Regions from separate parts of the Halomonas sp. A29 genome, predicted to be linked through region 4. Evidence: predicted binding sites of a transcription regulator. Region 4 holds the regulator's gene; each other region holds the start of a gene.
What was found. Region 4 encodes sigma-54, which starts transcription at its own class of promoters, with help from an activator protein. Its sites were predicted from a motif close to TGGCACNNNNNTTGCTNT; they were not measured.

Region 1 (7,917 bases), on a different contig from region 4:
ACCTGCGCGGCAGCTTGCATCCCCGCGTGCGAGTGGCCCTCAACCGTGCCATGAATGGTGACGATCCGATCGTGGCCGACGCTGCCCGCGAGGCGTTGAACAGCGTCGAGCAGATGCTCAAGGTCAACCGTGCCGTGGAGACGCTCTACTTCGGCCTGTCTCTGGGCTCGGTGCTGGTGCTGGCGGCCATCGGCCTGGCCATTACCTTTGGCGTGATGGGCGTGATCAACATGGCCCACGGCGAGCTGATCATGCTCGGCGCCTATACCACCTGGGCCATGCAGCAACTGTTGCCCGGCCAGCCGGGGCTAGCACTGATCCTGGCGATTCCCGCCGGTTTCATGGTGGCGGCATTGGCGGGTATCGCCATCGAGCGTGGCGTCATCCAGTTCCTCAAGGGTCGTCCGCTGGAGACATTGCTGGCCACCTTCGGTATCAGCTTGATTCTGCAGCAGCTGGTACGCACCGTGATCTCGCCGCTCAACCGCACCGTGATCACGCCGGAGTGGATGAGCGGTTCGATCGCCATCAACGACGCGCTGTCTCTCACGCTCAATCGTATGGTGGTACTCGGCTTCGCCCTGGTGGTCTTCGCCGCGCTGATGCTGATCATGCGCCGAACACGGCTCGGCCTCGAGGTGCGGGCGGTGACCCAGAACCGCGCCATGGCGCGCTCCATGGGTATCCGCGCCACGCGGGTCGACATCCTGACCTTCGCCCTGGGCTCCGGGGTGGCTGGGCTTGCTGGGGTGGCACTGTCCCAGCTCACCAACGTGGGCCCCAACCTGGGGCAGAACTACATCATCGACTCCTTCATGGTGGTGGTGTTCGGCGGGGTAGGGAACTTGTGGGGCACCTTGGTAGCCGGGCTTTCGCTGGGCGTGATCAACCAGGTGCTGGAGCCCTGGGCCGGTGCCGTGATGGCCAAGATCATCGTGCTGGTATTCATCATCCTGTTCATTCAGAAGCGCCCCCGCGGACTCTTCCCGCAGAAGGGCCGGGCGGCGGAGGGCTGATCCATGGATTCTTCTCGATTCTGGCTGCTGCGGCCGTTCGGTGAGCGCTCGACACTGATCTTCCTCGGCGTGCTGCTGGCAGCCATGGCCCTGGTGACGCTGCTGCATGTGGCGGTGCCGCCTGGGCATCCGCTCTATGTCAGCGCTTATACCGTTAACTTGTTCGGCAAGTACCTGAGCTACGCCTTGCTGGCGGTGGCGGTGGACCTGGTGTGGGGCTATCTCGGTATCCTCAGCCTCGGCCACGGCGCCTTCTTCGCCCTGGGCGGCTATGCCATGGGCATGTACCTGATGCGCCAGATCGGCGACCGTGGCGTCTATGGCCATCCGGTGCTGCCCGACTTCATGGTCTTCCTCAACTGGGACAGCCTGCCGTGGTACTGGCTCGGTTTCGACATGGCTTGGTTCGCCTTTCTGATGGTACTGCTGGTGCCGGGAGCGCTGGCGCTGGTGTTCGGCTTCCTGGCGTTCCGTTCACGGGTCACCGGGGTGTATCTCTCGATCATTACCCAGGCGCTCACCTTTGCCCTGATGCTGGCATTCTTCCGCAACGAGATGGGCTTCGGCGGCAACAATGGCCTGACCGATTTCCGTGAGATCCTCGGCTTCAACCTGCGCAGCAGCGATACCCGGCTGGGGCTGTTCCTGGTCACCGGAATGGCGCTGGCGCTGGGCTACGTGCTGTGTCGGGCGATCGTGACGAGCAAGCTGGGTCGGGTATGCGTGGCGACCCGCGACGCCGAGGCACGCACGCGATTCCTCGGCTACCGGGTCGAACGTTTCCAACTGTTCGTGTTCGTGGTATCGGCCATGCTGGCGGGTCTGGCCGGGGCGCTCTACGTGCCTCAGGTCGGCATCATCAACCCCAGCGAGTTCTCGCCGCTGTTCTCCATCGAGATCGTGCTGTGGGTGGCGCTCGGCGGCCGGGCGACGCTCTACGGTGCGGTGATCGGCGCGATCCTGGTCAACTACGCCAAGACGGTGTTCACCGGCGTCATGCCGGATGCCTGGCTGTTCGCCCTGGGCGGGCTCTTCGTGCTGGTCACGGTGTTCCTGCCCAAGGGTGTGGCAGGACTCCTGGCATTGCGGCTGAGACGTCGGCGCGACGATGAGGCCTCACTCTCAGGCAAGGAGGCGACAGCATGAGTATTCTGCGTTCCCTGGCGCATCGCGACCGGGTCTTCGATTTCCTTGTGCCGGCGGCGTCGCCTGTCGATGTGCGCCACGGGCCGATCCTCTACCTCGAGGACGTCACGGTCAGCTTCGATGGCTTCAAGGCGATCAACGACCTCAACCTGACCATCGACGACGGGGAGCTGCGCTGCATCATCGGGCCCAACGGCGCCGGCAAGACCACCATGATGGACATCATCACCGGCAAGACCCGGCCCGACACCGGCAAGGTGTGGTTCGGCAGTCGTCACGACCTGCTGAGCATGAACGAGCCAGAGATCGCCAGCCTGGGCATCGGCCGCAAGTTCCAGAAGCCCACGGTGTTCGAGGCACTGACGGTGTTCGAGAACCTGGAACTGGCGATGGCTGCCGACAAGCGTATCCTGCCTACGCTGACGGCGCGTATGAGCGGCGAGATACGCGAGCGTATCGATGAGGTGCTGATGACCATCGCCCTGAGCGAACTACACCAGCGCCCCGCGGGTATTCTCTCCCACGGCCAGAAGCAGTGGCTGGAGATCGGCATGCTGCTGATGCAGAGGCCACGGCTGCTGCTGGTGGACGAGCCGGTGGCGGGCATGACCGAGCAGGAGATGGAGCGCACCGCCGAACTGCTTACCGGGCTTGCCGGCAAGCAATCGGTGGTGGTGGTGGAGCATGACATGGGCTTCGTGCGCTCCATTGCACGCAAGGTGACGGTGCTGCATCAGGGCAGTGTGCTGGCGGAAGGCAGCATGGATCAGGTGGCCAGCGACCCGCGGGTGGTCGAGGTCTATCTGGGGGCCGAAGCCGAGGAGGAGACGGTCTGATGCTCGCGGTCGACAAGCTCAACCAGTATTACGGCGAGAGCCACACCCTTTGGGATCTCGATCTCAGCGTGCCGGCGGGGCAGTGTACCTGCGTGATGGGGCGCAACGGTGTGGGCAAGACCACGCTGATGAAGGCGATCATGGGCGAGGTGGTAGTGCACTCCGGCAGTATTCGCTACGCCGATGATGTGGAATTGACCAGGCGGAGGGTAGAGGATCGCTCGCGGCTGGGCATCGGCTACGTGCCCCAAGGGCGCCAGATCTTTCCGCTGCTCACCGTGGAGGAGAACCTGCGTACTGGGCTGGCCGCCCGCGGTGATGGCCGGCGCACCATCCCGGAGCGGATCTATGAACTCTTCCCCGTTCTCGCTGAGATGAAGCATCGCCGCGGCGGCGACCTTTCCGGCGGCCAGCAGCAGCAGTTGGCGATTGGCCGCGCGCTGGTACTCGAGCCGCGGCTGCTGATCCTCGACGAGCCGGGAGAGGGCATCCAGCCCAACATCGTCACCCTGATTGGCGAAGTGATCCGCAAACTCATAGCCGAGGATGGCCTGACGGTTCTGCTTGTGGAACAAAAGCTGCCCTTTGCCCGCAAGTATGCCGATCGCTTTGCGATCATGGACCGCGGCCGTCCGGTGGCCGGGGGCAAGATCGCCGAGCTGACCGATACGCTGATCAAGCAGCACCTGACGGTGTAGGTGTGTGGCGCAGGTGCACCTCTTTTTGCACCAGAATGGTGTGCGATGAGGTCGCGTGCACCCACAAGGAGCGAGGGCGGCGCCTCGTCTGCACCAAGAATAAACGGCAGGCCCCTCGTTCGGCCTGCCGTTGTTCCTTTAATATCTTGTTTTCTAATGGATGTTCAAAGCATTCACCATTCTGGTACGGGCCTTGCTCAAAGCTGGGTAGACACGCCATGCCAGGACGCCCATGACCGCTTTCGAGACATCCACCTTCGCTGAGCCTTCGGCGGACTCCGGTCATCGCTTCGATGCCGAGCGCCACTGGGCGGCCTCGCTGGAGCTCGGTTTTGGCTTCCGTGACCGGGTCACGCGCATGGTAAAGGCGAGCCACCGCGGCCCGCTGCGTGTGCAACGGCCTTTTTATCCGGAAGGGTATGAGGGGGCCTGTCACGTTTATCTGCTGCATCCACCTGGCGGTCTGGTCAGCGGTGATGCGTTGAGCATCGCGGCCCGGGTCGAGCCGTGCGCCCATGCATTGCTGACCACTCCCGCCGCCAACAAGCTCTATCGCGCCGACAGCCACGGTGTGGCCTGGTCCCAACTGACTCAGCTAAAGGTGGCACCAGGTGCGGTACTGGAGTGGCTGCCCCAGGAAACCATCGCTTTCGATGGCTCACGAGGCGTTCAGGAAACGTGTATCGAGCTCGAGTCGGATGCGCGCTGCCTGGGCTGGGAAGTACTGGCCCTGGGCCGCCCGGCCAGCCACCTGCCTTACATTTCGGGCCGTATCGAGCAGCGCTTCCAACTGTTCCGCGACGGTAAACCGCTGTGGCTGGAACGCCAGCCGCTCGATCCCGCGCATCCGCGTTTCTCGGGGCGCTGGGGGCAGGGCGGGGCCAGCGTGCAGGCCACGCTGTGGGCGGTGGGGCTGGCCGACGAGGCTGGCGCCATCGAGAGGTTACGCGAGGCGATTACAGCGAGCCAGCGCTGGGCTGTGACCGTGCGTCATGGCGTGCTGCTGCTGCGCTATCTGGGGCATGAACGTAACGAGGCTTGGGAAATATGCCGGCAGGCCTGGACTTGCCTCCGGCCATTACTGATCGGCGTGCCTGCTCATCCACCCCGTATCTGGTTCACCTGACTGACCAGGAGATTCGCATGGAACTGACACCCAGAGACAAGGACAAGCTGCTGCTGTTCTCCGCCGCTCAGTTGGCCGAGCGGCGCCGGGCTCGCGGCCTCAAGCTCAACTATCCCGAGGCCGTGGCGCTGATCAGTTTCGAGATCATGGAAGGGGCTCGCGATGGCCGCAGCGTGGCCGACCTGATGAGCTACGGTCGCGAGATCCTCGGCCGCGACGATGTAATGGAGGGCGTGGCCGAAATGGTGCACGAAGTGCAGGTAGAGGCCACGTTTCCGGATGGCACGAAGCTGGTGACCGTGCACACTCCCATCGTCTAAAAATTGGCTGCACTCGGCCATGCCGTGTTGGCCCTAAGCGAAGAGGGAAGAAACTGATGATTCCCGGTGAGTATCAATTGAAGGACGGCGAGATAGAACTCTGCGCCGGGCGCGAGCGGATCTCCGTCGAGGTCGCCAATACCGGTGATCGGCCCATCCAGGTCGGCTCCCACTACCACTTTGCCGAAACCAATCCGGCCCTCGTCTTCGACCGTGCCAAGGCACGAGGTTTTCGCCTGGACGTGGCGGCGGGTACGGCGATTCGCTTCGAGCCCGGCCAGACCCGTGAGGTTACGCTGATTCCCTTTGCCGGCACGCGCCATATCTACGGCTTTCGCGGTGAAGTGATGGGCAAGCTGGATGGAGGTGAGGCATGAGTACCGGCTCTTCTGATAGCTCTTCAAATAGCATCAGCCGGCAGGCCTATGCCGATATGTACGGCCCGACCGTGGGTGACCGGGTGCGCCTGGGCGATACCGAGCTGTGGATCGAAGTGGAGCGCGACGCCACCCACTACGGTGACGAGGTCAAGTTCGGCGGCGGCAAGGTGATTCGCGACGGCATGGGCCAGAGCCAGCGCCTCGACGATACGGTAATGGATACTGTGATCACCAACGCCCTGATCCTCGACTGGTGGGGCATCGTCAAGGCGGACATCGGCATCCAGGCCGGCCGTATTGCCGCCATCGGCAAGGCGGGCAATCCGGACACACAGCCCGACGTGGATATCGTCATCGGCCCCGGTACCGAAGTGATCGCCGGCGAGGGCAAGATCCTTACCGCGGGCGGCATCGACGCGCACATCCACTTCATCTGCCCCCAGCAGGTAGAGGAGGCGCTGATGAGCGGCATCACCACCATGCTAGGCGGTGGCACGGGGCCGGCCACCGGCAGCAACGCCACCACCTGCACGCCGGGCGCTTGGCATCTCGGCAAGATGCTGCAGGCGGTGGACGACCTGCCGATGAACATCGGCTTTCTCGGCAAGGGCAACGCCAGCCTGCCCGAAGCCTTGGAGGCACAGCTCGAGGCCGGCGCCATGGGCCTGAAGCTGCATGAGGACTGGGGCACCACGCCCGCTTCCATCGACAATTGCCTGAGCGTGGCCGAGCGCTACGACGTGCAGATCGCCATCCATACCGACACCCTCAACGAGTCGGGTTTCGTCGAGGATACCCTGGCCGCCTTCAAGGAGCGCGGCATCCACACCTATCACACTGAGGGCGCCGGGGGCGGCCATGCGCCGGATATCCTCATCGCCTGCTCCAAGCCCTACGTGCTGCCGTCGTCGACCAACCCGACGCGGCCCTATACGGTCAACACCATAGACGAGCATCTCGACATGCTGATGGTGTGCCATCACCTCGACCCGAACATTCCCGAGGATGTGGCCTTCGCCGACTCGCGCATTCGCCGCGAGACCATCGCCGCCGAGGACATCCTGCAGGACCTGGGCGTGATCTCGATGATCGCCTCGGACTCCCAGGCCATGGGCCGTGTCGGGGAAGTGGTGTGTCGCACCTGGCAGACCGCTCACAAGATGAAGGTGCAGCGCGGCCTGCTGCCGGAGGACGAGGCGCTGGGCGCCGATAACTTCCGTGCGCGGCGCTACATTGCCAAGTACACCATCAACCCGGCGATCACCCACGGCATCAGCCATGAGGTGGGCTCCATCGAGGTGGGCAAGCTGGCCGACCTGGTGCTGTGGAGCCCGGCCTTCTTCGGCGTCAAGCCGGCGCTGATCCTCAAGGCAGGCATGATTGCGGCGGCCCCCATGGGGGATCCCAACGCCTCGATCCCCACGCCGCAACCGGTGCACTACCGCTATATGTTCGGTGCCTTCGGCCGTGCTGCCAGCCAGACGCGGCTGACCTTCGTCAGCCAGGCGGCACTGGACGCCGGCATCAAGGAGCGGCTGGGGCTCGCCAGCGCGCTGGCGGCGTGCAAGAACGTGCGCGGGGTGCGCAAGGGCGACATGAAGCTCAACGACGCCTGTCCCGAGCTCAGCGTCGACCCGCAGACCTACGAGGTGCGCTGCGATGGCGAGCTGCTGACCTGCGAGCCGGCCACAGAGCTGCCATTGGCGCAGCGCTACCACCTGTTTTGACCATGACTACATCGCCAAGCCAGCTTGTCATCGCGAAACCGCGCGTGACCGCAGGAGTCCGCCCGAGGGGGGCAGGGTTTCGGTCACGTGGCGTTGAGCGAGGGCAAGGCTGGCGGCCAGCGAAGAGGCCATACCGATGCTGAAACTGATTGAACGCCTGGGGCCCATCGAGGCGGGCCAGGCCACCGATATCCTGACGCTGCCCTATGAGCTGCGTATTCGCGGCAGGCTGAAGGCAATGAGCGACGCCGGCCGCGAGCTGGGCCTGTTCCTCGACCGCGGACCTGTGCTGCGCGACGGCGAGGGGCTACGTGCCGAGAGCGGCGAGATCGTGCGGATCAAGGCGGCCATCGAACCTGTCGTCACGGCGCGCGTGGCCATCGGCCTGCCGCTGGCACGGCTCGCCTATCACCTGGGCAACCGGCACGTGCAACTGGCGCTGGGCGAAGACGGGCAGGGAGGTTACGTACGCTTCCCGCCGGACCATGTACTGGAAGAGCTGGCCGAGCTGCTGGGGGCGGGCCTGGAGCGACACGAGGCACCGTTCGACCCCGAACCGGGCGCGTACAACCAGCTCGGCCACTCCCATGCACACGACCACGACCACGGTCATGGGCACAGTCACCATCATGGACATGGCCACAGCCATGCCCACTGAGGCGTCCCCA
Region 2 (7,917 bases), on a different contig from region 4:
CCGTCTCGTGTTCGACGAACACGGCCCCCACGTCGTTGACCGCCCGCTCCATGGCGGCACCGCGCAGGGCGGCGATACGCCGCCGCTGCGAGACGCCGTCGCGGACCATGCGCGGGTAGTCGGGCGGCGCATCGCCGGCGATCTGCAGCAGCACTTCGGCCACCTCCTCGAAGCGCAGGATGCCCATCTCCAGACCATCCTCGAGATCCAGCAGCGCGTAGCAGATGTCGTCAGCGGCCTCCACCAGCCAGGCCAGCGGATGCCGGCACCAGCGCCCCGCACCACGGGGCAGCAGCCCCAAGCTGCGGGTCACGTCCTCGAGCATCGATCGCTCGGACTGGTAACAGCCGAACTTGCCGGCACTGCCGCCATGCTCCACGGTCCAGGGATACTTGAGCAGAGTGCCCAGGGTCGCCGCGGTCAGGCGCATGCCACCGCGAAACTGGTTGTATTCGATCTGGGTGACGATGCGAAAGCCCTGGGCGTTGCCCTCGTAGGTCAGCAGGTCGGCCCGTTCATGCTCGCTAAGCCCCTCGAGCAAGCCGCTGCCATCGGCCTCGGCGCGCTTGAACCAGTCGCGGATGGCGTATTCGCCGGCGTGGCCGAAAGGTGGGTTGCCGATATCGTGTCCCAGGCAGGCGGCCTGAACGATCACGCCCAGGTCGGCCGGGGTGATCCATGTCGGCAGCCGCTCGCGCAACAGCTCACCGACGATCATGCCCAAGCTGCGCCCCACGCAGCCCACCTCCAGGGAGTGGGTCAGGCGGGTATGGATATGGTCGTTGTCGGTCAGGGGATGAACCTGGGTCTTGCGCCCCAGCCGCCGGAACGAGCCTGAGAAGACGATCCGATCATGATCCTTGTGGAATGGGCTGCGGCCGATCTCGTCACGACCGCTGGTGGGCTTTCCGTGCAGCCGGGAAGGGTCGAGCAACTGCTGCCAGTGCATCTGCGTCATGGGCTTCCTCCTGAAGCCTTCATTCTGGCACTGCCGCAGGCGGTATGACCACGGCTACGATGAAACCACGCAAAAAGGCCGAGCTTCTCGAAGCTCGGCCTTTAGGTATCGACGTGACGCTGCAACGAACCTGTGCCTGTCGCAGTTGATAGAAATCGCTCCATCAACCTCAGCCGCCAGCCCTTCAAGAGCATGGCGACGGGCGAATGCGGCGGGCGAGTGCTTCAATCCTCCGCCAGCGAGGGCAGCAGCGTCTTGAGCTTGCGTGTCAGCGTATTGCGGCCCCAACCCAGCAGCTCGGCGGCCTCGCCCTTGCGCCCACCGGTGTGCTTGAGCGCGGTCTCTATCAGGATGCGCTCGAAGTCCGGCACCGCCTCTTCCAGCAGGTGGGTGTGCCCCGCCGCCAGGGCGCGGTCGGCCCAGTCGCGGAAGGCGGCACGCCAGTCGCCGTTGGCGACGTCACCACCTTCACCCTGGCGCAGCTCCGGCGGCAGGTCCTCGACCAGGATCTCGCGGCCCGAAGCCATTACCGTCAGCCAACGACAGGTGTTCTCCAACTGACGCACGTTCCCAGGCCAGGCCAACCGGGTCAGGTGAGCCTCGGCGTCCTTGGTCAGCACCTTGATGTCGGTGGCGAGTTCCTTGGCGGCCTCGGCCAGGAAGTGGCGCGCCAGCCGCGGGATGTCCTCGCGCCGCTCCGCCAACCTGGGCAGATGCACACGGATCACGTTGAGGCGATGAAACAGGTCCTCGCGGAAGCGACCGTCCTCCACCAGCCGTTCCAGATTCTGGTGGGTGGCGGCGATGATGCGCACGTCCACCTTGACCGGCGTGTGGCCACCGACCCGATAAAATTCGCCGTCAGCCAGCACCCGCAGCAGCCGCGTCTGGGTCTCGGCGGGCATGTCGCCTATCTCGTCGAGGAACAGGGTGCCGCCGTTGGCCTGCTCGAAGCGCCCCTGGCGGCTTGCCGTGGCGCCGGTGAAGGCGCCCTTCTCGTGGCCGAACAGTTCGGACTCGATCAGGTCGCGGGGGATTGCCGCCATGTTCAGGGCAATGAACGGATGACTGGAACGCGGGCTGTGCTGATGCAGGGCACGGGCCACCCGCTCCTTGCCGGTACCCGACTCGCCGTTGATCAGTACCGTGATGTGCGAGTGCGACAAGCGGCCGATGGCACGGAACACCTCCTGCATCGCCGGCGCTTCGCCGATGATCTCGGCGTCCAGGCCCTCGGGCACACTGACCGGACGCTTGCGCTCGCGGGCATGGGCCACGGCGCGACGCACCAGGGCCAGCGCCTCGTCGACGTCGAACGGCTTGGGCAGGTATTCGAAGGCGCCGCCCTGATAGGAGGCCACGGCGCTGTCGAGGTCGGAGTGGGCGGTCATCACGATGACCGGCAGGTCGGGATGCACTTCACGTACACGCGACATCAGGTCGAGGCCGTCTATCCCCGGCATGCGAATGTCGGTGACCAGCACGTCGGGAGGGTCGTCCAGCAAGCGGCTGAGCGCCACATCGGCCCGGTCGATACATTCGACCTCGAGGTCGGGCTGAGCCAGGGCGCGCTCCAGCACCCAGCGAATGGCGCGGTCGTCGTCGACCACCGCGACACGTGCGACATCAGTCATGGCGCCTCTCCAATGGAATAAGCAGACGAAACTCGGTATGGCCGGGGCGGGAATCGCACTCGATCAGCCCCTGGTGCTGGTGCAGGATGCCCTGGGCGATGGACAGTCCCAGTCCACTGCCATCGGCACGCCCCGATACCATGGGATAGAAAAGGGTTTCCTGAAGGCTCTCGGGGACGCCGGGGCCGTTGTCGATCATGGCCACTTCACAAACCAGGCGATGACGCTCCGCTCCCAGGGTGAACTGGCGGCGCGCCCGGGTGCGCAACAGCAGGCTCGGGGCTTCGGTGCCCGCCTCGGTCATCGCCTCAATGGCGTTGCGCGCTACGTTGAGCACTGCCTGAATCATCTGGGCTTCGTCGCCGGGGAAATCCGGCAGGCTGGGATCGTAGTCACGCTCGATGCTTACCGCCGGGGTCTCGGCCATCAGCAGCGTGCGTACACGTTCCAGTACCTTGTGAACATTGAGCGGCTCGTGACGCACCAGCTTGTTCGGCCCCAGCATGCTGTCGACCAGGTCACGCAGGCGGTCGACCTCCTCGACGATGATACGGGTGAACTCCTGCAGGGAGGGGTCGTCGAGATCGCGCTCCAGCAGCTGCGCGGCGCCACGAATCCCGCCTAGCGGGTTCTTGACCTCATGGGCCAGGCCGCGCGACAGCACCTTGATCGCCTCCTGACGGTTGAGCAAGGCCTCCTCGCGTGAGATCCGCAGCAGGCGGTCGCGGGGCTCCATCTCCACCAGCAGCTCCGAGGTCGACAGCGGCGTCACCGTATAGTCGACCGTGACGACGGTACCGCTGAGCAGCGCCAGCCTCATCTCGCGCTGGGTGAAGGGATGCTGGTCGTCGCGAGCCTTGGCCAGCACCTCGCCCATGCCATCGTCCTCGGCCAGCAGCGTCGGCAGGCAAAGCCCCCTTACCCGACCCAGGCTGACCGCCAGCAAGGCTTCGGCCGCCGGGTTCATCCAGCTCAGCCGCAGCTCTTCGTCCAGCAGCAGCACCGCCGTGGTGAGGTGTTCCATCAGGCGTCGATACATTTACGACCTTCCCTTGGCAAATGCGGGAGTGCGTGGAGCAGCATGTGCATCGTCATGGCGCATCGGTAGGGACCGCCACAACCAGCGTCCCGAAGCCGGCCACGTTCAAAGACTGAACATACCAAGCAAGAAGCGCGCCAACCCACCCTGACGCAGCATGGCGCCGTTTCAGGGCGAATGTAGCGGACCATCATGCACTATGATGGTGCATCAATAGACAAACTGCCATGCCAGTGAGCACCAACCTCTCCCGCCTTGGTGCATCGCAGTCCACGATTGATGAGCCAGGAGAGGGCGCAGTCATCAGATTGGGGCAGAGCGCCTGACGATCAGGCGACACTCTGAGGCAGCATCAATTGACTCTTTGCACGTAGAGAGAAACCGGCGGGCTGCGGTGGCGCACCTGTCCTCGGGCATCGAGCAGCTCTGCCTGGAGTACGTATTCGCCACGGCCGAGGTCGTTGAGCATGAAGGCACGGGTGTGCATGGGGGTCTGGCTCACCCGGCCATCAACCAGCAGCCGCACGCTGTGATCGGGGCGCAGTTCCGGCTCGATGGCCAGCTCCACCTGCAGATTGCCGGCATAGCTGGCAGGAAGGTCGGCCCCATGCTCCGGCGAGCGGATGCGAAAGGTATCGTAGGGCATGAAGGGCTGGCCTGGCGCCTCGCCCATGCGCGGGGCAACGCCCTCGACGCGTGGCGGCTCGGACTGTCGCCCCTCGACCTGCGACGGAATCACGGTCAATGGCGCCAGCTCGACCGGTTCGCCACCGCGATTGGGGTCGTCGGTGAAGATCACGTTCCCTTGCGCATCGGTAGTGCGATAGATCGTCGTGGCCAACGCCGTATGCGTCACCACCAGGCCCAGCAGACACAGCGCGATCGCCTTGACCATGAGGACTCTCCCTGCGACGGCGACTCACACAGCACCGCTGTCGGCCGGCCAATACGCCAATAAAAACGTGTTTCTCCGCAACCTTTCGCAACTCAGTGTACGACAAAAAAGGGGCGCCGCGATGCGGAGCCCCTTGGCGGTGCCGGCTGGCGAGGCAAGCCTCGTCCAGCCGTCCAGACTGCGATATCAGCAGCTGTAGTACATGTCGAACTCGATCGGGTGCGTCGTCATGCGAATACGCTCGACGTCTTCCATCTTGAGTTCGATGTAGGCATCGATCATGTCGTCGGTGAACACACCGCCTTCGGTGAGGAAGGCACGGTCAGCGTCCAGCGCCTCGAGGGCCTGATCCAGACTGTTGGCGACGGTCGGAACCAGCTTGCCCTCTTCCGGCGGCAGGTCATAGAGGTTCTTGTCCATGGCATCGCCGGGGTGGATCTTGTTCTTGATGCCGTCGATACCGGCCATCAGCATGGCGGCGAAGGCCAGGTAGGGGTTGGCGGTCGGGTCGGGGAAGCGAGCCTCGACACGCTTGCCCTTCGGGCTCGCAGTGTACGGAATGCGGATGGAGGCCGAGCGGTTGCGGGCACTGTAGGCCAGCATGACCGGCGCCTCGAAGCCCGGCACCAGACGCTTGTAGGAGTTGGTGGAAGCGTTGGTGAAGGCGTTCAGGGCACGGGCGTGCTTGATGATGCCGCCGATATAATAGAGCGCCATTTCGGACAGACCGGCGTACTGGTCGCCAGCGAACTGGTTCTGGCCGTCCTTCCAGAAAGACTGGTGCACGTGCATGCCGCTGCCGTTGTCGCCGACCAGCGGCTTGGGCATGAAGGTCGCGGTCTTGCCGTAGGCGTGGGCCACGTTGTGGATCACGTACTTCATTTCCTGAACTTCGTCGGCCTTCTTCACCAGGGTGTTGAACCGGACGCCGATCTCGTTCTGGCCGGCGTTGGCTACCTCGTGGTGGTGCACTTCGACGGTCTGGCCGATGGCTTCCAAGGTGTTACACATGGCGCCACGAATATCGTGGAAGCTGTCGACCGGGGGCACCGGGAAGTAGCCGCCCTTGACCCGCGGACGGTGCGCCAGGTTGCCGCCCTCGACCTGACGGTCGGTGGCCCAGGCGCCCTCTTCGGAGGTGATCTTGTACATGGCGCCTTCGATATCGGCTTTCCAATGTACTTCGTCGAAGATGAAGAACTCGGGCTCGGGGCCGAAGAAGGCGGTATCGCCCAGGCCAGTTGACTGCAGGTAGGCTTCGGCGCGCTTGGCGATGGAGCGCGGGTCACGCTCGTAGCCCTGCATGGTAGCCGGCTCGATGATGTCGCAGCGCAGTACCAGGGTGGCGTCTTCGGTGAACGGGTCGAGGAAAGCGGTACCGTCTTCCGGACGCAGGATCATGTCCGACTCGTTGATGCCCTTCCAGCCGGAGATGGAGGAGCCATCGAACATCTGGCCGTTCTCGAAGAATTCCTCGTTGACGTCACGGGCCGGAATGGTGACGTGCTGTTCCTTGCCCCGCGTGTCGGTGAAGCGCAGGTCTACCCACTTCACATCATGTTCTTCGATCAGGGCGAGAGTCTTGGCTGACATGTGTGTCCTCCGTTTGAGCTGTGGCTCGATTCGTTTGGCTGAAGTCCACTGGCGCGGGTTCGTTGCAGCGCCTGTTGTAACACGCTGTGGGCCTGCTGCCCACGTCGCCATGCACAAGCATGGAGAGCTGCCCATACGAATGCAGGAGGCATGCCAAACATGCACCATGCAAGCCCAGGAAAATATTAAACAATTGTTTTTACGAGAAAATAATTTGCACCGCACTGTATCGGACTGCACCAAGCCTGCCCGACCGGCCTCGTTCTGCCCCATCAGAGCCCAAACAAGGCGCCAAGTTGGTGCAATCAATATCCTTGCGCACCACATGGGTGCACAAAACGCAGCGATGCTCAGGCGGTTTCGATCGACACGCGCGCTTGACAGGCCCTAAGCCGTTCGAGCAGGTCGGGCAGCGCATTGCTCCCCAATTGTGGGTCGAAGCCACCGATGCGCTCGAACCAAGGCCGCGCCACCCAGAAGGTATCTCGGGGTGAAGGGCCCTGGAGCAGCCACCACCAGCGCATCCAGCTGTGCCGGCGAACCGGCAGGACACCGGCGTCCCAGTCGCTGTTGCGCTCCACATCGACCAAGCGGTGGCTCAGCCAGTCCGCAGCGCGGCGATCCCCCAGCCCGGGGAACAACAGAAACTCCCCGCGGCTCGCACGCACCGCGGCGTTGAGGCGGCTGCCCAAGGCGACGGAACTACACGACAGCAGCGTGGCCTGGTGGCGCTGAGCCAACGCGGGCAGCCGGCGATCGCCGGTATCATCCACCAGCAGCAGCTCATAGCCGCCCTGCCAACGCCGGGCGGCCTGCTCGAAGATGACCAGATTGCGCGGCAGTTTCGCTCCCGCGGCACGTGCATCGAAAATGACACTGGACAGGGTCATGGCTCTGGCTCCACCAAGGCAGGGAGGGCCGCTCGGGAGAATGTTCGTTACGAACTGTGTAGTTAAGTGTAGAAAGGTGTCAACAAAGTTCCCTTATTGAATTTCATCGCACCAAGCCGTCCGACTCGTGCACGGCTTTGCCGGTCGGGAACATTGCCCGGGCAGCCTCGACCGCATGGGGAGAGCCACGCCTCAGGCTGAGAAGCGTATTATGAGAGGTTGTGCTATTCCCCTTCGCCGCTAATCTGTACAATGCGCCACCACTCCCCTACCCCGCGCCTAGGGTACGTCCTATCGATGTGTACATAGGTGCGCACCTGTTGATGAGTCACACCTTATGAACACAGCTGTAACCCCCTCTCGTATCGAGAGTTTGCGCAATATTGCCATCATCGCTCACGTCGACCACGGCAAGACCACGCTGGTCGACAAGCTCCTGAGCCAATCCGGCACGCTGGATCGCAAGGCCGAGGGACAGGAGCGGATCATGGACTCCAACGACCAGGAAAAGGAACGCGGCATCACCATCCTGGCCAAGAACACCGCGATTCGCTGGCAGGACGGCAACGGCCGCGACTTCCACATCAATATCGTCGACACCCCCGGACACGCCGACTTCGGCGGCGAGGTCGAGCGCGTGATGTCGATGGTGGATTCGGTGCTGCTGCTGGTGGATGCCGTCGACGGCCCCATGCCGCAGACCCGCTTCGTGACCCAGAAGGCCTTCGCCCAGGGCCTCAAGCCGATCGTGGTGGTCAACAAGATCGACCGCCCTGGCGCGCGCCCCGACTGGGTCATCGACCAGATCTTCGATCTGTTCGACAACCTCGGCGCCAGCGACGAGCAGCTCGACTTCCCGATCATCTACTGCTCGGCCCTCAACGGCATCGCCGGCATGGACCCGGAAG
Region 3 (7,917 bases), on a different contig from region 4:
TGATCAGTTCGCCGCGCTCGAAGGCGATGCGCGTATCCCCGCGGCCGCCGTAACCGGGTACCGCGCGGTAATTCAGCTCGAACATTTCCAGTGCCACCAGCGACTCGAGCAAGCCCACAGGGTCGGTGATGCCCTTGGTCAGACGACCTTGCGCCTCGAGCAGATCGGCCGGGTTGTCGATCCCCGCCTGGGTGGAGATGGCCGTCACGTGGCCCATGGGCGCGGCCACCACCGGTTCCAGCGCATCGAGATCGAGCCTGAGCCCCTGCAGGCCGAGGAAGGCACGCAGGTTCAGGTGGCCCGAAGCAGTCATCAGCGTGAGACCGTCGTGATCGACCCGCTCGGCAAATTCGTTGCTGCCCAGCAGGCCGCCCGCCCCGGTAACGTTCTCGGCCACAATCGTGGGGCTGCCGGGGATGTGGCGTCCCAGATGCTGGCTGATCAGCCGGCCGAAGGTGTCCGTCCCGCCCCCCGGCGAGAAGGGGATGATCATGCGAATGGTCTGACCGGCGTAGTAATCGTCGGCGTGGGCAGTAGGGAGCACGATGCTGGCCCCAAGGGCCAGGCCGACCGCGATGGCGGCAATCTTGTTATAGGTTTTGCGAGGCATGGGTAGCTCCAGGGTCGAAACGGAACGGAAGGCGTTACTCACCCAAACCACTATAGCCAGTGTTCCTTGTGACAACCTCGCTACATCGAGCTCAATCGACCCGGCGCTCGATCTTGAGCCCGTGCCGCTTGAGCTTTCGCACTACGCTGGGCTGGCTGATACCCAGCCGCTCGGCAATGGCGTAGGTGCTGGGGAGCGTGCGGCACAGCGCCTGAAGCACCGTGCATTCGGCCCGGGCCAGATAGCCGTTCAACCCTTCATGCTCGGCCAGCGCCGGCAACGTCGAGCCCCCTTCCGGTGGCGACATGTTGGGCGACGCCGTAGCACTACCCAGCGTCGGCGACTGGATCACGTCCCCGGGGCTCGACAGCCAGGCGCGTTCCAGCCAGTTCTCCAGTTCACGCACGTTGCCCGGCCAGTCGCTGCCCATCAGTTCCGACCACACGCCGCCATGCAGCAGCTTGCGCTGGCCGTAGCGCTGGTTGAGACGCTCGAGGCACGCCTCGGCCAGCGCCGGAATGTCCTCGCGACGTTCACGCAGAGGCGGCAGCGTGAGCGGGATCACATTCAGGCGGTAGTAGAGGTCGAGGCGAAAAGCGCCCATCTCCACGCGCTTGGCCAGATCCTGGTTGGTAGCAACCACCAGGCGAAAGTCGACCCGGCGCGGCCGGGTATCACCGAGACGCGTGACACTACCGTCCTGGATCACCTTGAGCAGCTTGGTCTGCATCGGCAGCGGCAGTTCGCCGATCTCGTCGAGGAACAGCGTGCCCCCTTCCGCCAACTCCAGCAGCCCCGCCTTGCCCTGGCGTGCCGCGCCGCTGAAGGCGCCAGGCTGATAGCCGAACATCTCCGACTCAAACAGATTCTCCGGGATGGCGGCGCAATTGACGTCGACGAACGGCCCCTGGCTGCGCCGGCTCCAGCGATGCAACTGCCTGGCGAAGGCGGTCTTGCCGACCCCCGATTCGCCCAGCATCAGCACCGTGGCATCAGAAGGCGCTACGCGCTTGAGCAGCAGGGCCAACTCGCGCATCAGCTCGCTGCGCACCTCAAGGCTGTCGAGCATATCGTCGAGCAGGCCTTCCTCAGCGCTGGACCCGCCCTGGCTGCGCTTTAGGTGTTCGCTGAAACGCTTCTGCAGCAGCGCGTATTCGTCCTGCAGCAGCTGCAGGTCGGTGAGGTCGCGGGAGCGGCTGACGATACGCTCGAGCCGGCCGTTGACATAGACCGGGTGCGCCTCCGCGATGACTCGCCTTCCCGTGCCGGTGACCTGCATCAGTTGTGCCGGCTTGCCGGTGCGGATCACCTCGAGACTGATGGAAGGCTTGAGCACGCCCTCCGCCTCGAGTTGCTGAACCGTGCTGCCGATCAGGCGCTCCCGCGCCATGCCATAGACCGCCGCCGCGCCCGGACTGACGTCGAGGACCCGACCCGAACCACAGACGATGAAGAAGTGATCGTTGGCCGTCTCGACGATGGTCTTGATCACCTCCCGATCGATTTCGCTCATATGGCCGCCCCGTGATTCAAAAGTGAATTACAATTCGATATTGAATCAAATATCGCGCCGTAACGATGCAATTATGCATCGTCCAGCCTGTCAAGCCCATGCTGACGGGGCGCTGCAGTTGGCATGAATGCTGCTACGTATTGAGGGACGACATGCAGATACCGTTGCCAGGAGTTCATCATGCCCGACTTCAACCAGCCTCTCGGCGGTAACGAGATGCCCCGCTTCGGTGGCCCCGCCACCATGATGCGCCTGCCCACCCAGCCCACCGCCGAAGGGCTGGACGTGGCCTTCGTCGGCGTGCCTTTGGACATCGCCACCTCAAACCGTCCCGGTACTCGCCTGGGCCCGCGACAGATACGCGACGAGTCGCGCATGCTGCGGCCCTATAACATGGCCACCCGCGCCGCCCCCTTCGACAGCCTGCAGGTGGCCGACATCGGCGACGTGCCGATCAACACCTTTCATCTGCCCAAGACCGTAGAGATCATCACCGCTTTCTACGACGAGGTGCTCAGCCACGGCTGCGTTCCGCTGACGCTGGGCGGCGATCATCTCATCACTCTGCCGATCCTGCGCGCCATGGCCAAGAAACATGGCCCAGTGGGGCTGATCCACATCGATGCCCACGCCGATGTCAACGAACACATGTTCGGCGAACCCCTGGCCCACGGCACGCCGTTTCGACGCGCCCAGGAAGAGGGCCTGCTGGCCAAGGGCAAGGTGGTCCAGATCGGCCTGCGCGGTACCGGCTATGCCGCCGAGGACTTCGACTGGTGTCGCCAGCAGGGTTTCCGCGTGGTGACCGCCGAAGAGTGCTGGTACCAGTCGCTCGCGCCACTGATGAACGAGGTGCGCAGCCAAATGGGCGACAGCCCGGTCTACGTCACCTTCGACATCGACGGACTCGATCCCTCGGTGGCACCAGGTACCGGCACCGTCGAGATGGGCGGCCTGACCTCGGCCCAGGGGCTCGAGATCGTGCGTGGCGCCGCTGGGCTGAACATCGTTGGCGGCGACCTGGTCGAGGTTTCGCCGCCCTACGACACCAGCGGCAATACGGCATTGATGGGCGCGACCCTGCTCTACGAGATGCTGTGCGCTCTACCGGGCGTAATCCGCCGCGACTGATTGACGTTTCGTGACACTACAATGACAAGCAAGGGTAATCCCATGTCCTCCACTGACTCGACTCACCGAAATGCCACCCAGCCGATGCCCTTCGAGCGTGGCAGCCTGCTGAAATTCCTGCTGCCTTCGTTGATCGGCGTCAGCCTGTTCCTGATTCCGTTCCAGGTCGGCGACACCATCAATATCGGCATGGGACTCATGGCCGATGGACTCAAGACGCTGCTCGGCGGTGCCCTCCCGGCCATTGCCGTAGCCGTACTCGTGCTTTCGGTACTGGCCACCTCCTGGGTCAAGCTTGCGCACCCCCGCTGGGCCGAGAAGGGCGTACTGCACGACATGTTCCACGTCGGCCCGGTGTGGTTCGGCATGCGCATCCTGGGGGCGGCCTTCGCCCTGATGACCTTCTTCCAGTTCGGGCCCGAGTTCGTCATCGCCTCCTTTACAGGCGGCGTGATGCTCAACGACCTGGCCCCGGTACTGCTGACGTTCTTCTTCTTCGCCGCCCTGCTGCTGCCGTTCCTGGTCGAGTTCGGCTTCATGGAGTTCATCGGCAGCCTGGTGCGCAAGCCGTTCCGGGTGATCTTCAATCTACCCGGCCGCAGCGCCATCGACGCAACTGCCTCGTGGATGGGCTCTGGCACCGTGGGTGTATTGATCACATCCCAGCAGTACGAGCAAGGCTATTACAATCGCCGCGAAGCCTCGGTCATCGCCACCAACTTTTCCATCGTGTCGATCGCCTTCAGCCTGCTGATCACCAGCTTCGTCGACCTCAATCACATGTTCGTCCAGTTCTACTTTACCGTGGTGGTGGCCGGACTGATCGCCGCTGTCATCGTGCCGCGTCTGCCGCCGCTGTCGCGCAAGCCCGATACCTACTACGAGCCCGTAGGCTGCCAACTGGCAGAGAAACGCACCGAGAAAATGGGCCTGCTGCGTTACAGCCTGACTCAGGCGGTACGCCGCGCCGAGCACGCCCCCGGCCCTAGGGAGCTCGCCCGCAACGCCTTGTTCAACGTGGCCGACATCTTCCTCGGCCTGCTGCCGTTGGTGTTCGCCATCGGCACGGTGGCGCTGATACTGGCCGAGTTCACACCGCTGTTCACCTGGCTCTCCTACCCCATGGTGCCGGTGCTCGAGCTACTGCGCATCCCCGAGGCCGAGGCAGCCGCCCCTGCCACACTGGTAGGCTTCGCCGACATGTTCCTGCCGGCAGTACTGGCCACCAACATCGAGAGCGAGCTGACCCGCTTCGTCATCGCCTGCCTGTCGCTGACCCAACTGATCTACATGTCGGAGATCGGTGCGCTGCTGCTCAAGTCGAAGATCCCCCTCAAGCTGTGGGAACTGGTGGCAATCTTCCTGCTGCGCACGGCCATCACGCTGCCGATCATCGCCTTCATGGCCCACACCTTCTTCTTCTGAGGTCCGACGATGGCCAACCAACCAACGATGACCTGCGCCCAGTTGCTTTTGACGCTCTTGAGCAAGCGCTATGGGATCGACACCGTGTTCGGCATCCCAGGCGTGCACACGGTGGCGCTCTACCGCGGACTGGAGGGCGGCGGCGTACGCCATGTCACACCGCGCCACGAGCAGGGCGCCGGCTTCATGGCCGACGGCTACGCTCGTGCTACCGGCAAGCCCGGCGTTTGCCTGATCATCACCGGGCCCGGCATGACCAACATTGCCACCGCCATGGGCCAGGCGCTGGCCGACTCGATCCCCATGCTGGTGATCTCCAGCGTCAATCGCCGCGACACCCTGGGCCGCGGCCAGGGCCGATTGCACGAGCTTGCGAGCCAGCAACAGCTGATGGCGGGCGTCTCTCGCTTCAGCCACACCCTGCTCGACCCCACCGCCCTGCCCGAAGTGCTGGCCCGTGCCTTTGCCGTGTTCCAGGGCCAACGCCCCGGCCCGGTGCATATCGAGATCCCTATCGATCTGTTCGACTCGCCAGTGGAGATGACAGACCTGCCGCCGCCGGCGCGGCTCTACCGCCCGGCACCCGACCCCGAGGGGCTGGCACTGGCCGCCGAATGGCTGCGTGAAGCAAAGCGCCCACTGCTGCTGCTGGGCGGTGGCTGCGTGGATGCACCCGAGCCGGCCAGGGCGTTGGTCGAGAGGCTCGATGCACCCACCGTGACCACCATCAATGCCAAGGGTCTGCTGGGTCGCAATCATCCTCTCGATCTGGGCGCCAACGCGGCGCTGCCGGCCGTGCGCGAGCTGGCCCGCGACGCCGACGTCATCCTGGCGGTAGGCACCGAACTCGGCGAGACCGACTACGATGTGGTGTTCGACGACGGCTTCACGCTACGCGGCAGGTTGATTCGCATCGACCTGGACGCCCAGCAGTTGGTGCGCAACCAGCAAGTCGCGCTGGGCCTGGTGGGCGATGCCGGACGCAGCCTGGCCTTGCTCGCCGAGTATTTTACCGAACCGCTCTCACGCGACGGCGCCGCACGCACAGTCGCCACGCTCGAGGCGCTCGGACTCGAAGCAGACCCTGCCTTCGCTCCCTTCGTGCCTCTCTACGCCGCCCTGCGCGAAGCACTCCCCGAGGCGATCCTGGTCGGCGATTCCACCGCCCCGGTCTATGCCGGCAACCACCTCGTCTCGCAGCCCGCACCGCGGCGCTACTTCAACGCCTCCACCGGCTACGGCACCCTCGGCTATGGCCTGCCGGCGGCACTCGGCGCCCAACTGGGCCAGCCGACGCTGCCCGTGGTGGCACTGGTCGGCGACGGTGGCGTGATGTTCACCCTCAGTGAACTCGCCACCGCCGTGGAGCAGAACCTGCCGGTGGTGATCGTGCTGTGGCACAACCAGGGCTATGAAGAGATCCGCCGCTACATGGATGCCCATGGCGTGGCTCGCTGCGGCGTCGACATCCAGGCGCCGGACTTCCAGGTCGTTGCCGCCGGCTTCGGCTGCCAGGCTGCCCGGGTGAGCGATCCGGCAGGCCTCGCTCGCGCCCTGTCGACGCGGCCTGCCGACGCCCCCTTGTTGATCGAAGTGAATGCCGAAGCCTGGCAGAACGGCCTGAGCTGAGCGCGTATAGAACAACAACAAGATCATGGGCGCACGCCAGCTTCACGCGCCCATTCCAACGCCCAAGGACACACATCATGAGCCATGAACCCACCTTCCTCGGCCAGGACACCCTGTCAGCCGATCACGTAGAACGCAGCCTTGGCATCCCCGGCACCTTTGCTCTGTGGCTCGGAGCCAATGTGGTTGTCACCACCATCCTGACCGGAATGCTGCTGGTTCCCGACCTGACCTTCCAGCATGCCATGACCCTGGTATTCATCGGCTCGGCCATAGGCATCATCCCCCTGGTATTGATCGGCGCCATGGGGCAGCGTACCGGCATGACCACCATGGTCCTGGCCAGGGGCACTTTTGGGCGCCTCGGTGCAGGGTTTCCCGCTTGGGTCAACCTGTTGGCGCTGATCGCCTGGAGCTGGATCCAGGCTCTGCTAGCCGGTATGAGCCTGGACTACGCCGTCTCGACACTAACCGGCTACTCCAACGTGGCACTCTTCACGGTGATCTGTGAGACCCTGGTGGTGGCCATTGCCCTGCGCGGCCACCTGAGCATCGAGAAAGCCGAGAAACTGGCCGCCGTGCTGATGCTGGGCCTCTCCGCGGTCGTCCTTTTCGCCCTCAATCGGCACTACGACCTGCCGACGATTACCGAGCTGGATGCCACCGGATTGCTTGGTGCCGGCGTGGCCTTCGATATCGTCATCGCCACCGCTTTCTCCTGGATCCCCCTCGCCGCCGACTATAACCGCCACTGCCATAGCCTCAAGGCCGCTGTTGTCGGCACCTGGGGCGGCTATGTGACTGCCACACTGGTTGCCATGGGCCTTGGGGCGACCGTCTCGGCCCTGTCCGTGGCCATCGGTTTCCCGCAGACCTACGACCCCACGGAATTGCTCAGCGGCTTCGGCTTCGGCCTGCCGGCGGCGCTGGTAATCTTCTTCTCGGTGCTGACCACCAATGTCATGTGCGTCTACAGTGCCACGCTCTCCTTTATGAGCGTGCGGCCCGCAACCCCCTTCTGGAAACCCGCCTTGGTGATTGGCGTGGTCTCCATCGTGGGTGCGCTGATTCCGGGGATTCTCAATCAGTTCCAGACCTTCCTGCTGATCATCGGCAGCGTCTTTATCCCGGCCTTCTCGTTGATGATCGTCGACTACTACCTGATCGACAGGGAGCGCTATACAGCCGCCCGCCTGATCCACGGTCGTGACTCACTGCCTGCCATCAATGGCATGGCCTTGGGCAGCTACCTACTAGGTGCCGCCCTGGCCTATTACTGGAACTGGGTCGCTCCCTTGGAGTTCGGTGCCTCCCTGCCCGTCTTCCTGATTACTGGCGCCCTCTATTATGTCGCCAGCAAGGTCTTGGCCCGTCCGTTGCCAGCCTGATTCATTCGACGAGGAAAGAACATGCAACAGTTGGATCACCAATTCATCGACAATCGCTGGGTGCCTTCACGAGGCGAACGTCGCCTGCCGGTAATGAATCCCAATCGCGAAGAGACGATCGCCGAGGTGACCGCCGGCCATCCGGACGATGTGGAAGATGCCGTAGCCGCAGCCTGCCGCGCCCTGCCTGCCTGGCGAGCGCTCACCGGTGCCGAGCGTGG
Region 4 (7,917 bases):
TTTGACCAGTTGACGGTCGAGCTTGTCAGTCAGCGCATCGATAGCGGCGTACATGTCAGAATCAGAGGCTTCGGCATGAAGGTCGGCGCCGGCGGCGTGCAGCGTGCAGGCAGCCTGTTGACGCTCCTTCTCGATGGAGAGCGTCACTTGCACGTTGGTGATGTTGTCGTAATGGCGCTGGACGCGGCTAAGCTTTTCGCTCACGTAGTCACGCAGTGGATCGGTCAGTTCAACATGATGGCCGGTGATGTTGACTTGCATGACAAGCTCCTTCGTCCTTCGGGTGGTGGCTCGATTGTAACCCTTTTTACTGCCCTGCAAACCCCCTCGGGAGTCGTGATTGCCCCGCGTCAACATTGTGTCGAGACATCAGCGAAAACGCTTGCGCTCGCTCGAGGAAGGAATTCCCAGCGCTTCACGATACTTCGCTACCGTGCGGCGTGCCACCTCGATGCCGCTCTCGGCCAGCAGATCCACCAGGCGGCTGTCGGAAAGCGGCTTGCGAGGCGGCTCGTCGGCGATCAGTTTGCGGATACGGGCGCGTATCGCCGTACTGGAGTGGGCGTCCCCCTCACCATTGCCACCGACGTGGCTGGAGAAGAAGTACTTCAGCTCGAATACGCCACGCGGCGTGTGGATGAATTTCTGTGTAGTCACCCGTGAAATGGTCGATTCGTGCATCTCGACGGTCTGGGCGATATCGGCCAGCACCAAGGGCTTCATGGCCTCTTCGCCCTGCTCGAGAAAGTCGATCTGGCGTGCCATGATCTCCCGTCCCACGCGCAGCAGGGTGTCGTTGCGGCTGGCGAGGCTCTTCATCAGCCAGCGCGCCTCCTGCAGGTGATCCTTGAGGAACTGGTTGTCCTGGCTCTTGTCGGCGCGTCGTACGAGTGCGACATAGTCGGGCTGGATACGTAGCCGGGGCAAGGCCTCGGCGTTGAGTTCCACGCGCCAGCCCGCTTCGTCGTGGTAGGCAACCAGGTCCGGAGTGACGTAGCTGCTGCTCACTTCGGCATAGGCGCTGCCAGGGCGGGGGTCCAGCGAGCGAACCAGGGCGATGACCTCATCCAGGGCATCGTCGTCCAGCCCCAGGCGACGCTTGAGGAGACGGCGATCATCGGAGGCCAATGCCTCGAGGAACTGGCGTACCAGGCGTCGGGTCTGGGGGAGCAGCGGTGTGTCGTCGGGCAGCGCGGCCAATTGCAGCATCAGGCACTCGCGCAGGTCGCGGGCGAACACGCCGGTAGGCTCGAACTGTTGCAGGCGTAGCAGGACCTGCTCGACCTCCCGGGTGGGCAGGCCTTCGAGGCCTTGCTGGCGCAGGCCGTCGCGGATCTCTTCCAGCGTTTGCGACAGATAACCGGCACCATCGACGGCGTCGATTAGACTCTCGGCGATAATGTGTTGGCGATCGCTCAGGTCGGTCATCGCCAATTGCCAGATCAGGTGGCCGGCCAGCGTCTGCCCCGAAGCCTGGCGCTCGAAGTCCGGTCCTTCACCGGTAGCGCCGCCGGAGCTCGTGCCATGATCGGGGTAGGTATCCGTCCAGTCGCTGTCGGTGGAGAGCTCGCTGGGGATTTCACTGGCCCAGTCATCGCTCTGGGTTTCGCTGACGGCCTGTTCACCGAAGTCGTCGTCAAGCTCCAGCATGGGGTTGGATTCCAGTGCCTGCTGGATCTCCTGACGTAGATCGAGGGTGGACAGCTGCAGAAGGGCAATGGCCTGCTGCAGTTGGGGGGTCATGGTCAGCTGGGTGCCGACACGCAGTTGCAAGGATGCTTTCATGGCCATGAGGATAACGGGCTCATCTGCCGGAAAACTCTACCCTAGACCGGTAGGCAGTGACATGCAAGAGAATTGATTGCAATATGCATGCCAGCGGCAATATTTATGCCTGATTAGAATGTTTTAAACAAAGATCAATTACTTGCTTAATGTGCAAGATTGCGTTATAGGCGGAAATCCTCGCCAAGGTAGACTTCCCGCACCCGCTTGTTGGCCAGGATGGCCTCGGCGTCGCCTTCAGCAATGATCTGGCCATCGCCGACGATATAGGCCGAGTCACAGATGTCGAGGGTTTCGCGGACATTGTGGTCGGTGATCAGCACGCCGATGTCGCGCGCCTTGAGCTGGCGGATGATGCCCTTGATCTCGCCCACCGAAATCGGATCGACCCCGGCGAAGGGTTCGTCGAGCAGGATGAAGGCCGGTTCGGTGGCCAGCGCCCGGGCGATCTCGACTCGACGCCGTTCACCGCCTGAGAGGCTCATGCCGAGGTTGTCGCGGATGTGGGTGACGTGGAAGTCTTCCAGCAGTTGTTGAAGCCTTGCCTGGCGCCCGCGTCGGTCGAGATCCTTGCGCGTCTCGAGGATGGCCATGATGTTGTCGGCTACCGATAGCTTGCGGAAGATCGACGCCTCCTGGGGCAGGTAGCCGATCCCGGCCTGGGCTCGCTGGTGCATGGCGCTGTGTGAGAGATCCATGTCGTCGATGTGCACTTCGCCGGCATCCGCCTTGACCAGCCCCACGATCATGTAGAACGAGGTGGTCTTGCCGGCCCCGTTGGGTCCGAGCAGACCGACCACGCAGCCCTGCTCGATGGAGAGACTGATGTCATGCACCACGCGGCGACGCTTGTAGCTCTTGGCCAGATGCCGGGCATGCAGGGTCTTCTTCAGCATTTCAGCGCTCCGGCTGCAGGGTCATGCGGATCCGCTGGCGTCCTTCGACGCCCTCGCTCTCGGCGCGGGCCTGTACCACCCGACGGTCGAGGAAGTACTCCAGGTAGCCGCCGTCGAAGGTGTCGCCGCCCTGGTGCAGCTCGGCGCGGTCGATCAGTTCCACTCGGCGCTCGGCCACGTGATAGATGATCGTGCGGCCCCAGCCTCGCACCACGGGTTGGTCGGGGTCGGGCTGTTGCTCGATGTAGGCGCGTTCGCCGCGGGCCGTGGCACGGGAGAGTTCGCCGGCCGCATTGCGCTGGAACTCGACTCGGTCACCGGTGAGTCGCATGGTGCCTTGGCGAATGTCGACCTCGCCGGTATAGACGGCAGTGCCGGCGACATCGTCCAGATCGAGCCGGTCGGCCTCGACCTCGATGGGTTGCTCGGCGTCGCGTTGCTGCGCCGTAGCCGAACCGATACCTGCAAGACCGAACAACGCCATGCCAACCAGCGCTGGGGTGAGCAGCTTGCGGACGGTCGGGAGCTTGCATCGCTTCATGGCGTGAAATCCTCTAGGTTGACGGCGTCGGCCTGCCCCGGCTGAGCGCCTTCCGAGGGGTGGTGGCCGCGCACATTGTCGGTCAAACGTGCCCGGTTGTCATGGATCCAGGCGTCGAAGCGCTCGCCGCGCATGTGCTGCGGTGGCTGCTGTAGCAGGGCGGGTGTATCGCTCCAGGCATGTCCCACATCGGCATCGAAGTGCAGAGTCTCTGTATCGAGCTGCCAGTGCTCCTCGGGGGCGAACAGGCGGGCGTCACCTGAGAGGGTCAGCGGGTTGCCGCCAGGGCCGAGACGACCTTCCATGCCGCTTGCCATCCAAAGCCGGCCTTCGCGGTCGATCAGGTGGGCCAGCGGTGTGACGGCGCGGGTGACGTCGTCGTGGGGTGTATGCACCAGCCTAGGACTCTCCAGGCGCTGGTGGGCCCGACCCTCCGCATCGAAACGGGTCAACTGCGCCTGTTCCAGGAAATAGTCGGGCTCGCCGGCCTCGTCGGTGGGTACCGGGCCGGGGGCTGGCGCCTGCCAGGGATCCAGCCAGGCGATCAGGGCGCCCAGGCCGAGCAGCAGCAGGAACAGCCAGACACGGAACGAGGGGCGTGGCAGCCTACGCAGCATATCCGAACGGCCTCAACGCTTGCCGTGGAGATAGGTGTCGACCAGCGCATCGCGATGCCCTTGCGCTTCGAGCAGCATGTCGCAGATCTCGCGCACCGCGCCATGTCCACCTTTGCGTTGGGTGACGTAGTCTGCCAGCGCGCGCATGTAGGTGGGGGAGTCGGGTACGGTGATGCCGATGCCGGCGCGCTGAATGACTGCCAGGTCGGGCAGGTCGTCGCCGCAGTAGGCGACCTGCTCGAGTTCGAGCCCCTTGCGTGAGCACAGTTCGCGCAGAGTGGTGAGCTTGTCCTCGCAGGCCTGGAAGACATGGTCGATGCCCAGTGCGGCGGCACGGTGGCTGACCATGGGTGATTCGCGTCCGGTCAGGAAAGCCACCTGCAGGCCGGCACGCCGCAGCAGCTTGAGACCCAGGCCGTCCTGCGTGTGAAACGCCTTGATCTCTACGCCATCGGCCTGGAAATAGAGTCGGCCGTCGGTGAGTACACCGTCCACGTCCAGTGCCAGTAGGCGAATCTTGCGCAGACGGTCGACAAGGCGCGGATCGATGGTGGAGGTGGCCAGAGCCATGGGCTCTCCTTGGTCAGGGTGAGGTCAGATGACGCCGCTTCGCAGCAGGTCATGCATGTGTAGGGCGCCGATCGGATGCCCCGTTTCGTCAACGACGGCAAGCGCCGTTATCAGGTTGTCTTCCATGATGCGCACCGCTTCGGCGGCCAGCATGTCGGGAAAGATTCGCTTGCCGGGGCGGGTCATGACGTCGTCCACCGTCAGCTGGCTGAGATCCTGATGCTGGTCGAGTGTGCGACGCAGGTCGCCGTCGGTATAGACACCGATAAGCTGATTCTGCTCATCGACGACACAGGTGAAGCCGAGCCCTTGGCGGGTGATTTCAAGCAGGGCGTCGCGCAGGGGACTGCCGAGCGGCACCCGGGGCAGCCGGTCGCCCTGATGCATCAGGTCGCTGACGCGCAGCAGCAGGCGCTTGCCCAGGCTGCCACCGGGGTGTGAGAGGGCGAAATCCTCGGCGGTGAAGCCGCGCGCCTCGAGCAGGGCCACGGCCAAGGCGTCGCCCAGCACCAGGGCGGCGGTGGTCGAGGCCGTCGGTGCCAGGTCCAGTGGGCAGGCCTCACGCTCGACGCCGGCATCGAGATGGGCGTCGGCGTGGCGTGCCAGCGTCGAGTCGGGGCGCCCGGTCATGCTGATCAGCGGCGTGCCGATGCGCTTGAGCAGCGGCAGCAGGGCAGTGACTTCGGCCGTTTCACCGGAGTTCGACAGTGCCACTACCACGTCGCCCGGTGTGATCATGCCCAGATCACCGTGGCTGGCTTCGCCGGGGTGGACGAAGAACGCTGGCGTGCCGGTGCTGGCAAGCGTCGCGGCGATCTTGCCTGCGACATGGCCCGACTTGCCCATGCCGGTCACTATCACACGCCCCCGGCAGGCGAGCATCAGCTCACAGGCGCGGTCGAAGTGGCTGTCGAGGCGTTCGGCCAGAGCAGCGATGGCTTGCTCTTCGATTTTCAGGGTGCGACGAGCGCTGTCTCGCAGTGGCGAGGAATCGGCGCTCTGAGCTGGGGAATCGTCTGTGTTCATGGCGATGATTGTTGCCCTTTGTGGGGAATCGCTCAAGTGGCACCGCTGGCCGCGGTGGCCAGCCAGGTCAGGTAGACGAGATAGGCGCCAAGGAACAGGGCGCCGGGAAGCCTTCCCAGTCGGTCATGGCGATGCCAAAGCAACAGCATGCCCATGCCCAGCGTCAGCAGCAGCATGATCGGGAAATCACGTTGCGCGGCTGCTGGATCGACCGGTCCCGGTGCCAGCAGGCCGGGAATCGGCAGTACCGCCAGAAGGTTGAAGAGGTTGGAGCCGATCACGTTGCCTATGGCCAGGTCGTGATGACGCTTGATGGCGCTGGCCACGCAGGCGGCCAGCTCGGGCAGGCTGGTGCCGATGGCGACTATCGTCAGTCCGATCAGCAGATCGCTGATGCCGAGGCCGCGTGCGATTTCGCTGGCACCCCAGACCAATGCTCGGGAGCTCACTACCAGGAGCAGCAGGGTTCCTGCTAGCCAGCACAGTGCCTTGGGCAGGGAAAGATCGGGGATCTCGCCGGCGAGGTGTGGGTCGGGGGTGTCTGCGCGCATCAGCCACCACAGGCTGAAAATCAGCAACAAGCCGAGGAAGAGCGCATCGAAGCGTCCCAATATGCCGTTGGCCAGTGCATAGCCGGCCAGGCCAGTGGCGCCGAGCAGCAGCGGCAGCTCGCGCCGTACCAGCGAGAAGCGGATGGGAATAGGCCTGACCAGGGCCGTGACGCCCAGCACCAGCCCGATGTTGGCGATATTGGAGCCCAAGGCATTGCCGGTGGCCAGGTCGGGTATGCCATCCAGAGCGGCAAATACGGCGACCACCATCTCGGGAGCCGAAGTACCCAGGGCCACGATGGTCATGCCGATCAGCATCGCGCTCAGCCCGGTGCGGCTGGCCGTGGCGGCGGCGGCATTGACGAAGCGGTCGGCGCTCCAGGTGAGCACGGCAAGACCCAGGGCGACCGTAATGAGGGGAAGCAGCATGGCACCGATCAGGACGACGATAGAGGTCGCACATTAGACGTCTTCAGTGGTCCGGGTGCAAGCGGCGCTGCCGGTCGGGCTGGCGTCGGGCAAAGGTGTTAGGATACGATGTTCGATAATTTTTTCTCTGGACCTTGCGGCATGATCGATTCCCCCTTCGTGGAGGTGAAGAATCTACATTTCTCGCGCGGTGAGAAGACTATTTTCAGCGGCGTCGAGCTGCAGATTCCCCGTGGCCGGATCACGGCCATCATGGGCCCCAGTGGCACAGGCAAGACGACCCTGCTCAAGCTGATCGGCGGGCAGTTGGCACCCGATGTCGGCCGGGTATTGATCGACGGGCAGGACGTGCATGCCTTGTCGCGCAAGGCGCTGTTCACCCTGCGTCGACGCATGGGCATGCTGTTCCAGAGCGGTGCGTTGTTCTCCGACCTCAGCGTGTTCGAGAACGTGGCGTTCCCGCTGCGCGTGCACACCGAGCTACCGCAGTCGATGATTCGCGACCTGGTGCTGATGAAGCTGCAGGCGGTGGGGCTGCGTGGGGCGCGGGAGCTGATGCCGGCGGAGCTTTCCGGGGGCATGGCGAGGCGTGTCGCACTGGCCCGGGCGATCGCGCTGGACCCCGATCTGGTGCTCTACGACGAGCCGTTCGTCGGCCAGGACCCGATCTCGAAGGGTGTGCTGGTGCAATTGATCAAGAAGCTCAATGAAGCGCTGGGTCTGACCGCCATCGTGGTCTCGCACGATATCCAGGAGACGCTGTCGATTGCCGACTATGTCTACGTCATCGCCGATGGCCAGGTCATGGCTCATGGCACGCCCGACAGCCTCGACATCGACGACGACCCTCGTGTCAGCCAGTTCGTGCATGGTGAACCGGATGGGCCGGTGCCTTTTCACTATCCGGCGCCGGACTATTTCCGCGACATGCTCAATCTGGAGGGGCGGCCATGATCGGGCGCATCCTGAGTCTCGGTCGGCGCGGCTGCGACTTGCTAGAGGCCCTGGGACGGTCGGGTCTGTTCCTCGCCCAGTCTGCCGTCGGCATTCCATCGCGCGAAGGCTGGTACCTGTGGCTGCGGCAGATGCACTTCGTCGGCGTACTGTCGCTGGCCATCGTGCTGGTGTCGGGCCTGTTCATCGGCATGGTATTGGCGCTGCAGGGCTACACCATCCTGGTCGATTTCGGCGCCGAGCAGGCGCTGGGACAGATGGTGGCGCTGTCGCTGCTGCGCGAGCTGTCGCCGGTGGTGGCGGCACTGCTGTTTGCCGGACGTGCCGGCTCGGCATTGACCGCCGAGATCGGCCTGATGAAGGCCACCGAGCAGCTCACCAGCATGGAGATGATCGGTGTCGACCCGCTGCGCCGGGTGGTGGCTCCGAGGCTGTGGGCCGGTTTCGTGGCGCTGCCGCTGCTGACCGTTGGTTTCAGCGTGGTCGGTGTCTATGGCGGCTACCTGGTCGGAGTCGAGTGGCTGGGGGTGTTCGAGGGCTCCTATTGG

Region 1: the regulator sigma-54 is predicted to act here: its motif matches at 3,879-3,896, upstream of SPH52_RS18855 (urease accessory protein UreD).
Region 2: the regulator sigma-54 is predicted to act here: its motif matches at 6,258-6,275, upstream of glnA (glutamate--ammonia ligase).
Region 3: the regulator sigma-54 is predicted to act here: its motif matches at 2,243-2,260, upstream of speB (agmatinase).

Annotation. Positions count from the first base shown of each region.
Region 1 covers NZ_JAXQPR010000010.1:122,248-130,164, reverse strand. The annotation lists gene urtB (urea ABC transporter permease subunit UrtB) at 1-1,016, shown strand, start outside; gene urtC (urea ABC transporter permease subunit UrtC) at 1,020-2,162, shown strand; gene urtD (urea ABC transporter ATP-binding protein UrtD) at 2,159-2,998, shown strand; gene urtE (urea ABC transporter ATP-binding subunit UrtE) at 2,998-3,696, shown strand; gene SPH52_RS18855 (urease accessory protein UreD) at 3,929-4,822, shown strand; gene SPH52_RS18850 (urease subunit gamma) at 4,840-5,142, shown strand; gene SPH52_RS18845 (urease subunit beta) at 5,199-5,519, shown strand; gene ureC (urease subunit alpha) at 5,516-7,249, shown strand; gene ureE (urease accessory protein UreE) at 7,386-7,907, shown strand; gene SPH52_RS18830 (urease accessory protein UreF) at 7,897-7,917, shown strand, end outside.
Region 2 covers NZ_JAXQPR010000015.1:56,846-64,762, forward strand. The annotation lists gene SPH52_RS21155 (deoxyguanosinetriphosphate triphosphohydrolase) at 1-958, opposite strand, end outside; gene ntrC (nitrogen regulation protein NR(I)) at 1,183-2,592, opposite strand; gene glnL (nitrogen regulation protein NR(II)) at 2,585-3,631, opposite strand; gene SPH52_RS21170 (DUF4124 domain-containing protein) at 3,984-4,526, opposite strand; gene glnA (glutamate--ammonia ligase) at 4,713-6,119, opposite strand; gene SPH52_RS21180 (hypothetical protein) at 6,470-7,009, opposite strand; gene typA (translational GTPase TypA) at 7,347-7,917, shown strand, end outside.
Region 3 covers NZ_JAXQPR010000003.1:51,662-59,578, reverse strand. The annotation lists gene SPH52_RS06315 (Bug family tripartite tricarboxylate transporter substrate binding protein) at 1-610, opposite strand, end outside; gene SPH52_RS06310 (sigma-54 interaction domain-containing protein) at 702-2,123, opposite strand; gene speB (agmatinase) at 2,304-3,254, shown strand; gene SPH52_RS06300 (YjiH family protein) at 3,297-4,679, shown strand; gene SPH52_RS06295 (5-guanidino-2-oxopentanoate decarboxylase) at 4,689-6,308, shown strand; gene SPH52_RS06290 (purine-cytosine permease family protein) at 6,386-7,696, shown strand; gene SPH52_RS06285 (aldehyde dehydrogenase family protein) at 7,718-7,917, shown strand, end outside.
Region 4 covers NZ_JAXQPR010000005.1:239,097-247,013, reverse strand. The annotation lists gene hpf (ribosome hibernation-promoting factor, HPF/YfiA family) at 1-261, opposite strand, end outside; gene SPH52_RS11555 (RNA polymerase factor sigma-54) at 370-1,791, opposite strand; gene lptB (LPS export ABC transporter ATP-binding protein) at 1,950-2,681, opposite strand; gene lptA (lipopolysaccharide transport periplasmic protein LptA) at 2,683-3,222, opposite strand; gene lptC (LPS export ABC transporter periplasmic protein LptC) at 3,219-3,839, opposite strand; gene SPH52_RS11535 (KdsC family phosphatase) at 3,852-4,409, opposite strand; gene SPH52_RS11530 (KpsF/GutQ family sugar-phosphate isomerase) at 4,434-5,435, opposite strand; gene SPH52_RS11525 (calcium/sodium antiporter) at 5,468-6,415, opposite strand; gene SPH52_RS11520 (ABC transporter ATP-binding protein) at 6,557-7,369, shown strand; gene mlaE (lipid asymmetry maintenance ABC transporter permease subunit MlaE) at 7,366-7,917, shown strand, end outside.